Regions from separate parts of the Pseudarthrobacter sp. S9 genome, predicted to be linked through region 3. Evidence: riboswitches for the same ligand, from Rfam matches in the RefSeq annotation. Region 3 holds a riboswitch; each other region holds the start of a gene.
The links. Region 3 has a riboswitch for S-adenosylmethionine ahead of ACQCSY_RS03045 (O-acetylhomoserine aminocarboxypropyltransferase/cysteine synthase family protein). Riboswitches for the same ligand answer to the same signal wherever they lie in the genome.
Positions count from the first base shown of each region.

Region 1: another riboswitch for S-adenosylmethionine. It lies ahead of ACQCSY_RS11390 (DUF1737 domain-containing protein); the one in region 3 lies ahead of ACQCSY_RS03045 (O-acetylhomoserine aminocarboxypropyltransferase/cysteine synthase family protein).
Region 2: another riboswitch for S-adenosylmethionine. It lies ahead of ACQCSY_RS11565 (hypothetical protein); the one in region 3 lies ahead of ACQCSY_RS03045 (O-acetylhomoserine aminocarboxypropyltransferase/cysteine synthase family protein).

Region 1 covers NZ_CP189576.1:2,383,467-2,388,332, forward strand. Annotated here, with positions in the region: gene ACQCSY_RS11375 (IS630 family transposase) at 1-373, shown strand, start outside; gene ACQCSY_RS11380 (O-succinylhomoserine sulfhydrylase) at 383-1,591, opposite strand; gene ACQCSY_RS11385 (rhodanese-like domain-containing protein) at 1,592-2,011, opposite strand; gene ACQCSY_RS11390 (DUF1737 domain-containing protein) at 2,008-2,337, opposite strand; SAM riboswitch class IV at 2,351-2,465, opposite strand; gene ACQCSY_RS11395 (IS1595 family transposase) at 3,095-4,051, opposite strand; gene ACQCSY_RS11400 (ISAs1 family transposase) at 4,093-4,866, opposite strand, start outside.
Region 2 covers NZ_CP189576.1:2,422,920-2,427,785, forward strand. Annotated here, with positions in the region: gene ACQCSY_RS11550 (L-serine ammonia-lyase) at 1-923, shown strand, start outside; gene ACQCSY_RS11555 (hypothetical protein) at 1,178-1,327, shown strand; gene lipA (lipoyl synthase) at 1,324-2,337, shown strand; gene ACQCSY_RS11565 (hypothetical protein) at 2,334-2,669, opposite strand; SAM riboswitch class IV at 2,686-2,805, opposite strand; gene bioB (biotin synthase BioB) at 3,033-4,058, shown strand; gene ACQCSY_RS11575 (adenosylmethionine--8-amino-7-oxononanoate transaminase) at 4,267-4,866, shown strand, end outside.
Region 3 covers NZ_CP189576.1:635,726-640,591, forward strand. Annotated here, with positions in the region: partial or broken gene ACQCSY_RS03035 (MFS transporter) at 1-98, opposite strand, end outside; gene metX (homoserine O-acetyltransferase MetX) at 103-1,284, opposite strand; SAM riboswitch class IV at 1,296-1,411, opposite strand; partial or broken gene ACQCSY_RS03045 (O-acetylhomoserine aminocarboxypropyltransferase/cysteine synthase family protein) at 1,529-2,423, opposite strand; SAM riboswitch class IV at 2,425-2,540, opposite strand; gene ACQCSY_RS03050 (VOC family protein) at 2,748-3,386, shown strand; gene ACQCSY_RS03055 (CPBP family intramembrane glutamic endopeptidase) at 3,565-4,332, opposite strand; gene ACQCSY_RS03060 (histidine phosphatase family protein) at 4,421-4,866, shown strand, end outside.

The DNA.
Region 1 (4,866 bases), 1.7 Mb from region 3:
GGCGTTCCTCAAAACGGTTGAGAAGAACGTGCCGGCAGAACTGGACGTGCACCTGATCCTGGACAACTACGCCACCCACAAACACGCCAACGTCAGAGCCTGGCTGGACAAACATCCCCGGTTTCACCTGCATTTCACCCCGACCTCCTCGTCCTGGTTGAACCTGGTCGAGCGGTGGTTCCGCGAGCTGACCGACAAGGCCCTGCGGCGCGGCGCCTTCCACTCCGTACCGGATCTGATCGCAGCGATCGAGGACTACCTCGCCTCCCACAACAACGAGCCCAAGCCCCTGGTCTGGACCGCGACCGCCGACAGCATCCTTGCAAAGGTCGCCCGCGGCCGCGTCGCACTCGAAGCCGTCAAACAAAACTGAGACACACCACTAGATCTGTTTGAGCGCCTGCCCGAGGTCGCGGATCAGGTCCTCGACGTCTTCCAGGCCCACGGAAAGCCGGACGACGCCGTCGCTGAGCCCGATCGCCGCGCGGGCTTCCGGACCCATGGCCCGGTGCGTCGTCGTGGCCGGGTGCGTGATGAGGGACTTCGAATCCCCCAGGTTGTTGGAGATGTCGATGATCCGCAACCCGTCCAGCAGCGCGAAGGCGGCCTCTTTCGCGGAGCGCCCCGGTGACGGGGAAAGCTCCAGCGTGAGCACGGTGCCGCCGGCCCTCATCTGCTTCGCCGCGAGCTCGTACTGCGGGTGTGATTTCAGCAGCGGGTACAACACCGAGCTGACCGCGGGCTGCTCCTCGAGCCATTCGGCCAGGCGCAGGGCCGAGGCCGAGGAGTGCTTGACGCGCAGCGCCATGGTCTCCAAGCCCTTGGTCAGGACCCAGGCGTTGAAGGCCGACAGCGCCGGGCCGGTGTGGCGCATGAGCTGTTTGACGGGTCCGTCAATGAACTCCTTGGTGCCCAGGATCGCCCCGCCGAGCACGCGGCCCTGCCCGTCGATGTGCTTGGTCCCGGAGTAGACGATCACGTCCGCGCCGAGGTCCCCGCAGCGCTGCAGGAGGGGGGTGGCGAAGACGTTGTCGACCACAACCGTGGCGCCGGCGGCGTGCGCCAGTTCGCTCACGGCGGCGATGTCCACGATTTCCTGCATCGGGTTCGACGGCGACTCGAAGAACACGGCCGTCGTGGGTCCCGCCAAGGCCGCGCGCCACTGATCCAGGTCCGGGCCGTCCACGAAGACCGTCTCGACGCCCCAGCGCGGCAGGATCTCGTTGAGGATCACAAAGCAGGAACCGAAGAGCGAACGGGCGGCGACGACGCGGTCCCCTGCCCCCAGCAGCGCGCCGAGGGCGGTGAAGACGGCGGACATGCCGGACGCCGTCGCAAAGCATGCCTCGGTGCCCTCGAGCAGCCGCAGCCGTTCCTGGAAGGTCGCGACCGAGGGGTTGCCGTAGCGGGAGTAGACGAAACGCTCGTCCTCGCCCGTGAACGCACGCTCGGCGGCGGCCGCGGACTCGTAGACGAAGCCTGAATTGAGGAAGATGGCCTCGGACGTTTCCTGGAAATTGGAGCGGTCAAGGCCGCCGCGGACTGCCTGGGTTTCGGGGCTCCAGCCGGCGGCGTCGGGATTGAAAGTCACTTAATTCTTTCCAAGGTTGGTGGGCAGGCCGCGGTTTTTCCAGCCGTTGACGGTCCGATCGCCGAAACGGTCGGTCTCGCCTTCGAAGCCCTCGAGGACGTTGTATGAGGTGTAGCCGGCCTCAGTGGCGGCGATCGCGGCGGCGATGGACCGGGCGCCGGAACGGCACAGGAACACGAGCTCGACGGCGGTGTCCTCCGGCGCCTGCTGCTTGAGCTGCTCCACGAACTGCGGATTGGGGATACCGCCGGCAAAGGTCCACTGGATGAACAACGGATCGTTTCGGCGTTCCGTCGCAGACGTGGTGTCCGGCATGCCGATGTGCGCCCATTCCCCTTCGGTGCGGACGTCCACCAGGATGGCGCCGGCCTCGAGCTTGGCCCAGGCCTCCTGCGGGCTGAGGTCTCCGGCGTAGCTCATGCGTGGCCCTCGAATGCCTCAGCAGAGCCGAAGTCGTCGCCGTCCAGGTCCTCGACGGCGTTGGCGACGGCGGCGTCCGCGCTGGCGATCGCGGCCGGAAGCACGACGGCCTGCGCCACGATGACGGAGCTGCCGTTGAAGGTGGCGGAGGGGTTTCCATGGAGGACGTAGCCCTCGGCCAGGGCCGCCGAGACGCGCTCACAAAAGGCGCGGTCGTCGGGGCCGGTGAACAGGCGGTAGGCCAGCTTCTCCTCAGCGGATGCCGGGCCGGGGGAGACGGGGGCGGGTGCTGCGCCAGGGGCAGCGGGTGCGGACGCGTCAGGCACGACGGATCTCCTTCTTTCACGCTTGCAGCTCGAATGGTCGATATGCCGAGTATTCACCTGAGGCACCCCGCCGCGAAAGGGAGGGTTGCCGACCGGCCAGTCAGGGCTTGGCGCCGGTTCTCATTACTCCCCAAAAACGTAACACTTCCGACGCCGGCCCGCACCGCCACCGTCGTCATGTTCCGTAACCGGGCCACCTGCCCCGCCGGATCAAACGCGGGATCAAACGCAAGTCACATCGGGCCCGGTCGAGGCGCCGGAACGGACGAAAGATGACCCGCGTTGCTGATCACAGAAAGTTATTCCGGGTAGTTGACAGGGAAATGTGAGTACTACTTGTTTGGGACCCTAATTCGGGGCCGCGTAGTTCGAGTAGTGCCTACTCGGGTGCTTCATGAGAGCGATCGCATTTACTGGGAGTGCTGATCCATTTAGGTCTCCAGAAGGTCTCAGAATGCAAAACAACACGCTGGGGGGCTATTGCATTGCGCTGAAAATGCGCCGTTCAATGCCCGGAAAGTGCAGGCAGCGCCCGTCACGGGTGCGCCCGGTCCCGTCATGCAGGCTGTGGACGATCGTCCGGGCCGACCCGGGAAATAACTCAACTCTGTCCCCAAGACCTGGCCCATTTATGCGGCCGGATCTGATCTCCAACAATTTCGTCCGGTTCAGCGCTGAGGGCTGCCGGAAATTCAACTAAGGAATTGGATATCCCATGGTCTCAGGACTCTGGATATCAGGGCTAGTGTGTAGACGGTTAGCTCAGGTCGTGGTTTGGCCCCGGGCCCTGTTCTGCTATTTGGCGATAGGTGGTGGGTGCCTGCTGGGTGCCGAGGCCGAGCAGGGCCTGGAAAGCTGCCATGGGTGTGCCACGCCGGTTGTACCGAAAGGTGAACTCGTCCATGTACACCTGCAGGTGTTCGTTGCTCACTGAGCGGTGGGTTCCTCGGAGCCAGGACTTGAAGTTGCTGATCGCGCGATGCACGCGGGGAAGGACCGGGTCGGTATCACCGACCTTCTTGGCGGCCCGCTGGGAGCGCGGGCGGTAGTCGTAGTCCTCCTTCTTGGCCAACGGTGCGTATCCCATCCAGCCGTCCGTGTGCACTATGGCGCCCGGAGCGACGGTTTCGGCGATGAAACCACACAGCGTCTCGCCGGAGGCGTCGGGGATCACCTTCATCCGTACCCGCCCGGAGCCCATGCCGCGCACTTCCACCGCGACGACCACCAGTGCGGCTTTGGCTGCGAGGTTCCTGCCGCCGCGCCGACCGGTCTCACGGCCGCCTACTTGGCATTCGTCGACCTCGACATCACCTGTCAGCAGGGTTCGTTCGGGGTTCACCATGGCCCGGCGCAGCTTGTGCAACATGGTCCAGGCCGTCTGATATCTGGTGAGTCCGAGCTGACGCTGCAACTGCCTGGCGGAGATCCCCGGGGTACCCGTCGTCATCAGGTAGGCCGCCCAGAACCACAGATGCAGGGCGGTGTGGGTCTTGTGCAGTACCGTGCCGGCGGTCAGCGAGACCTGGTAGTGACACCCGGCGCATTCCCACAGTCCGCGCGCGGCCACAGGCCAGACGACCCGCCCCTGACAGCGGGGGCAAACGTAGCCCTCAGGCCAGCGGCATTCAAACAGGTAGTCCAGACAAGCCTGCTCGTCGCCGAACCTCGCCTGGAAGTCCAGGACCGTCCGCGGAAAATCCGGTCTCGGCATTCACCCAGCCTACCTGAACTAACCGTCTACCCACTTCAGGGCTAATGCAAAGTCGCTGGTGATGGCCTGATTCGTGCGAGTCTGAGGGCCCGGTGGGCGTTTCTGGCGGTGTGTCTGGTGGCCTTGGCGATGTTGGTCGTTTTGGCCATCCGGTAGAGGCTGATGGCGAGGTTCCGCAGCGAGGCCATGAGCCGCGGCGCGTTGCCCGTGCGCACCTGGGAACCATCCTCGGCGAACGTGACGTCCCGGGTCCAATGCAGCCGGTTCTCGATCGTCCAGTGCCCGCGGACCCAGGCGTTGAGCTGCGCGGGGCTGGCTTTCCGGGCCGGCAGGGACGTGATCATGTAGACCGTTTCAACACTCCATTTCCGGCTGGTGAGCGGACGGGACCGGCGGGTGATTTGGGCGGCCTGGGCCGCGTGGGGGAAGAGGATGCCGGCCTCGATGGTGACGACCTTGATGACCCGGGAACCGGTGCGGCCGTGGCTGCGGTACCGCTGGCGGTCCCCGACGGGTACGTCCTTCCAGGGCAGCGCTTTCAGCTGCCGCTGCAGGCTCCTTTGGTTTCCCTTGACGCAAAGGACATAGTGCGCGCCGCGGCCGTGCAGGTAGGTGGCGTGGGAGCGTTGGGTGTGCATCGCATCGGCGGTGACCACCATGCCGTCAAGGTCCGTGAACTTGTCCAAAAGAGTCGTGAACAAGGTGATCTCGTTGGTCTTCACGCCCACGTCGACCTGCCCCAGGACGGTGCCGGTGGCGTGGTCCACGGCGGCCATCAGATGCACCCGGGAGCCGCCGCCGTTCTTCGCGCCGCG
Region 2 (4,866 bases), 1.8 Mb from region 3:
ACGCCGCACTCAAGGAACTCGACGAGTCCAAGAAGGAGCTTCCCCTGCCGTTCCGCACCGCCGCGGAGCTGCTGGAACACTGCCAGTCCAGGGGCCTGTCGATCGGCGAGATCATGTTCGTCAACGAGCGGGCCTCCCGGACCGAGGAGGAGATCCGCGAGGGCCTGCTGCACATCTACTCCGTGATGGAGGCCTGCGTCGAAATCAGCATCAGGCGCGAGGGCCTGCTGCCGGGCGGACTCAAGGTCCGCCGCCGCGCTCCCGACTGGCACGAGCGGCTGCTGAAGGAGGACAAGGACCGGGACCCGAAGTACTGGCAGGAGTGGGTGAACCTGATCGCCCTGGCCGTGAATGAGGAAAACGCCTCCGGCGGCCGGGTGGTCACCGCCCCCACCAACGGTGCCGCGGGCATCATCCCCGCCGTGCTCTACTACGCGCTGCACTTCGCGCCCGGCATGGACAAGGCAACCCAGGCCGACCGCGACGACGTAGTGGTCAAGTTCCTGCTCACCGCGGCCGCCGTCGGGGTGCTGTACAAGGAGCAGGCCTCGATCTCGGGCGCGGAGGTCGGCTGCCAGGGCGAGGTGGGCTCGGCGTCGTCGATGGCCGCTGCCGGCCTGGCAGAAGTCATGGGCGGCACCCCGCAGCAGGTCGAAAACGCCGCGGAAATCGCGATGGAACACAACCTCGGCCTGACCTGCGACCCGATCGGCGGGCTCGTGCAGATCCCCTGCATCGAGCGCAACGCGATTGCCGCGGCCAAGGCCATCAACGCCGCCAAGATGGCGCTGTGGGGCGACGGCTCGCACCGGGTGTCCCTCGACGAGGTCATTGTCACCATGCGCGAAACCGGCAAGGACATGAGCTCCAAGTACAAGGAAACCGCGATGGGCGGACTCGCCGTCAACGTCGTCGAATGCTAGGTCCAAGAACCAATAACAGGGAACGCCGTGGTTTCCAGGAAGTGCCATGGTGAAGACCAAACCTGGGCAGCCTGGAGCCAAGCGATTGTCTGTCGCTGACTGGATTGTCCTGGTCAGTGCGAGCCTGATCATGGGCGTGATCATCTGGGCTTGCATCGCCTACCTACCCCCAACGCTGAACAAGTAACCTGACCAACCCGCAAAACCGCAATTACCACAACTGTGGTGACCGGTTCCCTTATACAAGGAACGTCATGACTCTGGAATTTTCCGAAATTGGCTTCGCCCCGGACTTTGTTGACTACTCGGACGCCTGGCAACGGCACAAGCAGCTGCCTGCGGACGTGGTGGTCCGCAAACACGAGGATGCCCTCGTTGCAACCCGCGAAGGAGCTCTACTGTGACACTGGCACCAGAAGGCCGGAAGATGCTGCGCATTGAGCAGCGCAATGCGGCCACACCGGTGGAACGGAAGCCGGAATGGATCAAGGCCAAGGTCCAGATGGGCCCGGAGTTTGTCCAGCTCAAGAAGCTGGTGAAGAAGGAAGGCCTGCACACCGTGTGTGAGGAGGCCGGCTGCCCCAACATCTTCGAGTGCTGGGAAGACAAGGAAGCGACGTTCCTGATCGGCGGCTCCGAATGCACCCGGCGCTGCGATTTCTGCCAGATCGATACCGGCAAGCCCTCCCCCGTGGACGTGTTCGAGCCCACCAAGGTGGCCCGCTCGGTCCAGGCCATGCAGCTGCGCTACGCCACGGTCACGGGCGTGGCCCGCGACGACCTCGCCGATGAGGGCGTGTGGCTCTACGCCGAGACGGTCCGCAAGATCCACGAGCTGAACCCGGGCACCGGCGTCGAGCTGCTGATCCCGGACTTCTCCGGCAAGCCCGAACACATCGCGGCGATCTGCGATTCCAGGCCCGAGGTGTTCGCGCACAACGTCGAGACCGTGCCGCGGATCTTCAAGCGCATCCGCCCGGCGTTCCGCTACGACCGCTCCCTGGACGTCATCACGCAGGGCCGCAGGCTGGGCATGGTGACGAAGTCCAACCTGATCCTGGGCATGGGCGAGACCCGGGAGGAGATCTCCGGGGCGCTCCGGGACCTGCACGACGCCGGCTGCGACCTGATCACGATCACGCAGTACCTGCGCCCGAGCGAGCGGCACCTGCCGGTGGACCGCTGGGTCAAGCCGCAGGAGTTCGTGGACCTGCAGCAGGAAGCGGACGAGATCGGCTTCCTGGGCGTCATGAGCGGACCGCTGGTGCGTTCCTCGTACCGCGCCGGCCGGCTCTGGGCCACCGCGATGCGCAAGAAGGGCCGGGCAATCCCGGCCGGGCTCGCCCATATCGAAAGCTCAGGCAGCACCCGCCAGGAAGCCAGCTCGCTGCTGGCCGTGCTGAAGACGGATTAATACAACAGCCCTTGGTCTGCCCGGCCGAAGCTGAAGTGCTTTTCGATCCCTGAGCGGCGTCCCGCGGCCGCAACGGTGAGGGTCAGAACCCGCGTCGCCGGGTGCCACCGCGCGGGCCGGACGGCCCCTGCCAGCGCCTCCGCGATCCGGTGCGGCTCGGGATACCAGTGGCGTTCAAGTTCGCCGTCCACCAGAAAGCTCACGGTCCCCGTGGTGAGATCGACGCCGGGAATCACCCGAAACGAGTGCGGCGGGGCCGTGGGCTGGTGAAGGGTTTCCCTGGTGTGGGCGCCGGTGAAGCCGGCGGCGCTGGAATATTCCTGGTACGGCAATTGCCTGCTCCTTGTGGAGTTGCTCTTGCCCGCCCGGTTGTCTTTGGTCCGGGTGGGGCCGCTTCCTCATCCGAACCACCCGCGAACATGGGGTTGGTGCGTGGCAAGTCGGAGCTTGGCGCCACATCTCTTGAAGCTGGCATCAACTGTACCAACACGTCCCCTGGAACAGCGCGACGGCGGACTGAGCCGGGCGACGACGACTGACGAGCCAACCTATGCGATGGCCGGGGCTCGTGCTGTCACCCTGCAAAACTGGCACAGCCTTTTTGTAGGCACCCGACAAAAACGGTCCATGACGGCAGAACTAGCGTCGGTTGTGACCTATTCACGGAATTTCGAACCATGTGCAGAGGACAATCAATGACGATTCAGGCAGACCTTCAGGCAACCCGCTACGAAATTCTGGAAACCGCGCGTCGGCAGGTGCTGGAGAATGGCGTCGGGCTCACGGAGCCGCAGCTCTTGGAGATCCTGCGCCTCCCCGACCATGCCCTCCCGGCCGCTCTTCAGCTCGCCCACGAAGTCCGTCTGAAACACTGCGGCGAAGACGTGGAGGTGGAGGGCATCATCTCCATCAAGACCGGGGGTTGCCCCGAGGACTGCCACTTCTGCAGCCAGTCCGGGCTCTTCGACAGCCCGGTCCGCGGCGTGTGGCTGGACATCCCGGAACTGGTCAAGGCCGCGAAGGAAACCGCAGCCACCGGCGCCACGGAATTCTGCATCGTCGCGGCTGTCCGCGGACCGGACATCAAGCTGATGAACCAGATCAAGTTTGCGATCGACCGCATCAATGAAGCGGTGGACATCAACATTGCCTGCTCACTGGGCATGCTCACCCAGCGCCAAGTGGATCAGCTCGCCGAGTGGGGCGTGCACCGGTACAACCACAATCTCGAAACGGCCCGCAGCTACTTCCCGGAAGTGGTCACCACACACAGCTACGAGGAGCGCCTCGAAACGTGCAGCATGGTCAAGGCCGCCGGCATGGAGCTGTGCTGCGGAGCCCTGATCGGGATGGGTGAATCGCTGGAGCAACGAGCCGAACTCGCGGCCCAGCTCGCCGCGCTGGAACCGCACGAGGTCCCGCTCAACTTCCTCAATCCCCGGCCCGGGACCCCGCTGGAAAACCAGGGGATCATGGACGGAAAGGACGCATTGCGCGCGATTGCCGCCTTCCGGCTTGCCATGCCCCGGACCGTGCTCCGCTACGCCGGCGGCCGCGAACTGACGCTCGGCGACCTGGGAACACGCGAGGGGCTGCTCGGCGGAATCAACGCGGTGATCGTGGGCAACTACCTCACCACCCTCGGCCGCCCGGCCGATGCGGACCTGAATCTCCTGGTGGAGCTCAACATGCCCATCAAGGAATTCCAGAAGTCACTGTGAACTTCGTCATCGCGGAAACCTACTGCGGGCATTGCGGCGAGCAGGCGGCGCAAGGTGAGAGCCCGACGTCGGACTCTCACCGCCGTTGCGGGGAACTGTTGCGGCTGGAACCGCCGCGCTACTGCGGGCTGTGCCGGCGCCGGATGAAGGTCCAGGTCACGCCGACGGGCTGGACCGCGGAGTGTTCGCGCCACGGGGTGCTTGTTCAATGAACCTGATCCAGAGGGACCGGGCGCGTCTTTGGCACCCCTATGCGCCCGCCAGTTCCAGCCTTCCGCTGTGGGAAGTGGAAGCGGCCGACGGCATGCGGCTGCGGCTCCGGGACGAAGAGGGCACCGTCCATGTCGTACTGGATGCCATGTCGTCGTGGTGGTCTGTGATCCACGGCTACCGCCACCCTGTGTTGGACGCCGCCGCCAAGCGGCAATTGGACGATTTCAGCCATGTCATGTTCGGTGGCCTGACCCATGCCCCGGCTGTGGAACTGGCCGAGCGGCTCGTGGACATGGCACCGTCAGCTCCCGGCCGGGCGCGCTTGGAACGAGTGTTCCTGGCGGACTCGGGTTCGGTTTCCGTGGAGGTGGCGCTCAAGCTGGCGGTCCAGTTCCAGACCGCATCCGGGAGACCACGGCGGCAGCGTTTCCTGAGCCTTCGCGGCGGCTATCACGGCGACACCTTCGCGGCGATGGGAGTCTGCGATCCCGTGGACGGCATGCATGCGGCCTTCCCCGGTCTGCTGGCCCGCAACGTGTTTGCGCCCCGTCCGCCTGCCGGAACAACCGCCACTGCTGAAACCGTTCAGTTGTGG
Region 3 (4,866 bases):
ATGATGCTGAGCTCGAGGAGCTGCTTGCGGCCGAACCTGTCACCGAAGTGGCCGAACACGACGCCGCCGATCGGGCGGGCCACGAAGCCGACGGCATAGGCGCTAGGCGAAGAAGATCCGGCGCAGCTGGCCGCTGAGCTGGCCGATTTCGGTCAGGAAGCCGTCGTGGCCGATCGGCGCCTCGATCATGTGCAGGGCCGCCCCGCCCGGAAGGGCCTCGGCGAGCTCACGGGACTGGGCCGGGAAATACAGCCGGTCCGAGTCCACCGCCGCGACGAGGAACTCGGCCGTGGCCGGCGCCAGGGACTCCTCGAGGGGTCCGCGTCCGCGGCAGATGTCGTGGCTCATGAGCGCCTCGGTGATGGCGATGTAGCTGTTGGCGTCGAAGCGCCGGACGAGCTTGTTGCCCTGGTGGTCCAGGTAGCTTTCAACCTGGTAGCGTCCGCGCCCGGCGAGCGATCCCGCTTCCAGCGGCGCCTCGGCTTCCTGGGCGTTGCGGCCGAACCGACCGTGCAGTTCGGCGGCGGAGCGGTAGGTGATGTGCGCGATGCGGCGGGCCAGGGCGAGGCCGGCCTCCGGTTCCGGGCCGCCGTAGTAGTCCCCGCCGTTGAAGTTGGGGTCCTGGCGGATGGCCAGGGTCTGGGCCTGCGCGAAGGCAATCTGTTCGGCGGTGCTGCTGGCCCCCACGGAAATCACGGCGCAGCGCTTGACCCGCTCAGGGTAGCTGACGGCCCACTCCAGCGCACGTGCCCCGCCCAGGGAGCCGCCGAGCACGGCATACCAGCTCCCGATGCCCAGGGCGTCGGCCAGCCGGGCTTCGGCCGCGGTGGTGTCCCGCAGGGTGACCAGCGGGAACCTGGAGCCCCACGGCCGTCCGTCGGGGGCCGGCGTCGAGGGGCCGGTGGAGCCGTAGCAGCCGCCCAGGATGTTGATCGAGACGACGAAGTACCTGTCCGTGTCCACGGGGGCGCCGGGTCCCGCGAGCTGCTCCCACCAGCCGGGCTCCTCGCTGGCGCCGCGGGTCACATGGGTGTCTCCGGTCAGGGCGTGTTCGATCAGGACCGCGTTGGAACCGTCCGCATTGAGGGTCCCCCACGTCTCGTAGGCGAGGACGACGTCCGGCAGGTGGAATCCTGATTCGAGGTCGAGGCCGCCGACCCGGAGGTACCGGACGGTCCCGTCGGGTACGGCTTGGGCGGTTCCGATCTCGGAGTTTTCGGGGTCGTCTGAGTCGTTGGAGGTTTTCGTTCCGGGTGCACCGCTGCGGGTGACGGCAATCGTCATGTGAGGACCTAACTTCGCGCTTGCCCGCCGTCAGCTGACCGGCAGGCCAGGTCTTCACCCGGGGCACCCCGCCGCAAAAGGAGGGTTGCCGGCCAGCAAGCCGGGGCTGTCACTGGCACTCATGACCTCCTATGAGTCTACGAACTGAGGCACCGTTGTGGCGAAGATTGTGACGGCTATGTGACTCACGGAGCATGACTCCCGGCGTCGCGGCCGCTGCCGGGACGCCGGGAGGCGGCGGTTCTCAGGCGCCCTTGGCCGCGCGGAATCCGGCGTCGAGGTCCGCGATGATGTCGTCGATGTGCTCCAGGCCCACCGAGAGCCGCACCAGGCCCGGGGTGACGCCGGCGATCTCCTGCTGCTCCGGCGTCAGCTGGCTGTGGGTGGTCGACGCCGGGTGGAACACCAGGGAGCGGACGTCGCCGATGTTCGCCACGCGCGAGTGCAGCTCGGGGGCGTCGACGAAGCGCTTGCCGGCCTCCGCTCCGCCGGCGATGTTGAACGCCACGACGGCGCCGGTCCCCTTGGGCCCGTACTTTGCGGCCCCGCTCGTACCAGGGGCTGGACGGCAGCCCGGCATAGGCGACGGATTCGACGTCGTCCCTGGCCTCGAGCCATTCGGCCACCTTGCTGGCGTTGGCCACGTGGCGTTCGACGCGCAGGCTCAGGGTCTCGATGCCCTGGGCGATGAGGAAGGCGTTGAACGGAGAGACCGCCGAGCCGCGGTCGCGCAGGAGCTGGACCCGGGCCTTGAGGATGAAGGAGAGGCTGGCGCCCAGCGCGCCGTCCTTGCCGAGGTCGCGGGCGTAGACCAGGCCGTTGTAGGTGGGGTCCGGGGTGTTGAAGCCGGGGAACCGCTCCGGGTCCTTGCCGAAGTCGAAATTACCGGAGTCCACGATCACGCCGGCGATCGCGGCGCCATGTCCGCCGAGGTACTTGGTGGCGGAGTGGACCACGATGTCCGCACCCCACTCGATCGGCCGGATCAGGTACGGGGTGGACAGCGTGTTGTCCACGATCAGCGGCACCCCGGCCTCGTGCGCAACCCGGGAGACGCCTTCGATGTGGAGCACGTCCTGGGGGTTGGACACGACCTCGCCGAAGAACAGCTTGGTGTTGGGCTGCACGGCGTCCCGCCAGGCGCCGCGCTTGCCCTCCGGCGGGCGCCGGGCAGCCAGGCCCTCACCCGGGGCACCCCACCGCGATACGAGGGTTGCCGGCCAGCAAGCCCGGGCTGTGTGCTGGCACTCATGACCTGGCCTCAGTGTAGGAACGCCAATCCGGCGCTGGATAGCTTTGTGACGAAAAAGAAGATGGCGGAAGCTGTGTGGGTGCGTCAGGAACCCGAAACCTGCGCAAAGACGGCGGTTGCCCGTGTGCCACAGGCGGCAGCCGGATGACATCCCATCACGGTTAGGGGAACCTAAGCTGAGAGCTCCATCACAAAGTGCCAAGATGAGGTCATGCGCATGGATCACGTCTCTTACGCCTGTGAACACGATGGCTTGGCAGCCACCACCGAACGTATTGCGTCCGCCCTCGGCGTCGAAGCCGTGAAGGGCGGAGTGCACCCCCGATTCGGGACACGCAACATGATTATTCCGCTCGCCGGACACAAGTACCTGGAAGTCGTGGAGGTCCTCAACCACCCGGCCTCGGACAAGGCCCCCTTCGGCCAGGCAGTCCGGGCCCGCTCCGAAGCGGGCGGCGGCTGGATGGGATGGTGCGTCGAGGTTGACGACCTCGCGCCCTTCGAGGACCGGCTCGGCCGCGCCGCCGTCAACGGCAACCGGAAGTTCCCCGACGGCCGAGAGCTGGTCTGGAAACAGATCGGCATCCTCGGACTCATGGCCGACCCCCAGGTCCCCTACATGCTCAAGTGGGAGGGCGATCCGGAGCTTCACCCCTCCAACGCCTACGACAGCAACGTCAAGATGTCCGCGCTGACCATTGCCGGCTCGGCAGAGCGCGTCACGGAATGGCTGGGCGAGCCGGTGGAGAAGCCGCTGGAAGACGTTGCCGTGAACTGGATCGCGCCGCATGGCACGCCGGGCATCCTCTCCGTCACCTTCGAAACAGCATCCGGGGCCGTCACGATCTGACGCCCGGACTGCCCTACACTTCGGCCGCCATCAGCGGGTGCCAATGACGTCACCCATCAGATGGCGGCCGATATCATTTAGGCCCCATCAGTTAAGCCCCGGCTGCTAATGCCGTTCGGTGCCCCACATTCGGGCCAGACGTCCAGGGCCAGACGTCCAGGGCCAGACGTCCGGGGCCTCAGCCCAGGCCGACGGCCTTGCCGAATAGGCTGAATCCGACGAATGCCACGGTGTCCAGCACGGCATGGGCGATCACCAGCGGCATCACTCTCCGGGTCCGGGTGTAGATCAGGGCGAAGACCACGCCCATGACTGCATTGCCGATGAACGGCCCGAAGCCCTGGTACAGGTGGTAGCTGCCGCGCAGCATCGAACTGGCGAAGACCGCCAGTGGCATGCTCCAGCCGAACTTCCCGAGCCTGTCCAGCAGGTAGCCCACCACGATCACTTCCTCCACGATCCCGTGCCGGATCGCGGACAGGATCAGCACCGGCACAGTCCACCAGTAGGAGTCGAGCGCGCTGGGGATGATCGCCGTCGTGATTCCCAACTGCCGCCCGGCGGCGTAGAGGCCCAGGGACGGAATACCGATCAGGGCGGCAAGCCCCAGCCCCTGCAGCAGGTCTTTGCCGGGCCGGGCGAAGTTGAAGCCGAGTTGCCGGAACGCCGAAGCGCCGTGCCCGCCGGCCGGCCGGTGCTCGGTGAGGAAGTAGATCACCAGGACCACCGGGACCAGGGCGAAGACGATGTCCAGCAACTGGTAGGTGAGGTCGAAATATTCGCGGGTGCTCTGCGAACGGTTCAGCGTTGACGTCCCCTGCGCCAGGGGCGCCTTGGTCATCTTGTCCAGCAACTGGACCACGGAGTACACCGCGGACTGCCCCAGCGACAGCCCAAGGACTATCCACACTTCTAGCCGCAGCCGACGGCGGGAGGGAACCAACATGTTCCTATCTTGCCTGCAGTTGCCGGTAGTTGCCTGATCCCGGCCGGCGGCCCGGTTGCCTGCCCGGCCGGGCCTATGCTTGGAGTTTATGAGTGCGCCCGGGAAAATCATCATGATCCGGCACGGCCAGTCCGCCGCCAACGCCGACACCTCGATCTACAACCGGGTGCCTGACTACCGGATCCCGCTGACTCCGCTGGGCCTGGAGCAGGCCAGGGCGGCCGGCGAGGAGGTCCGGCGCCAGCTGGACGGGCGCCAGGTGTGCGTCTACGTCTCCCCGTACCTGCGGGCCTACCAGACCCTCGAGGCGCTGAACCTGGGTCCGCTGATCGAGCGGGTGATCGAGGAGCCGCGGCTGCGGGAGCAGGACTGGGCCAACTTCCAGATCGCCGGCGACATCGAGGACCAGAAAGAGCTCCGCAACGCCTACGGACACTTCTTCTACCGCTTCCGCGAAGGCGAGTCCGGCTCCGATGTGTACGACAGGATTTCCTCTTTCATGGAGACCCTGTACCGGCACTGGTCCAAACCGAG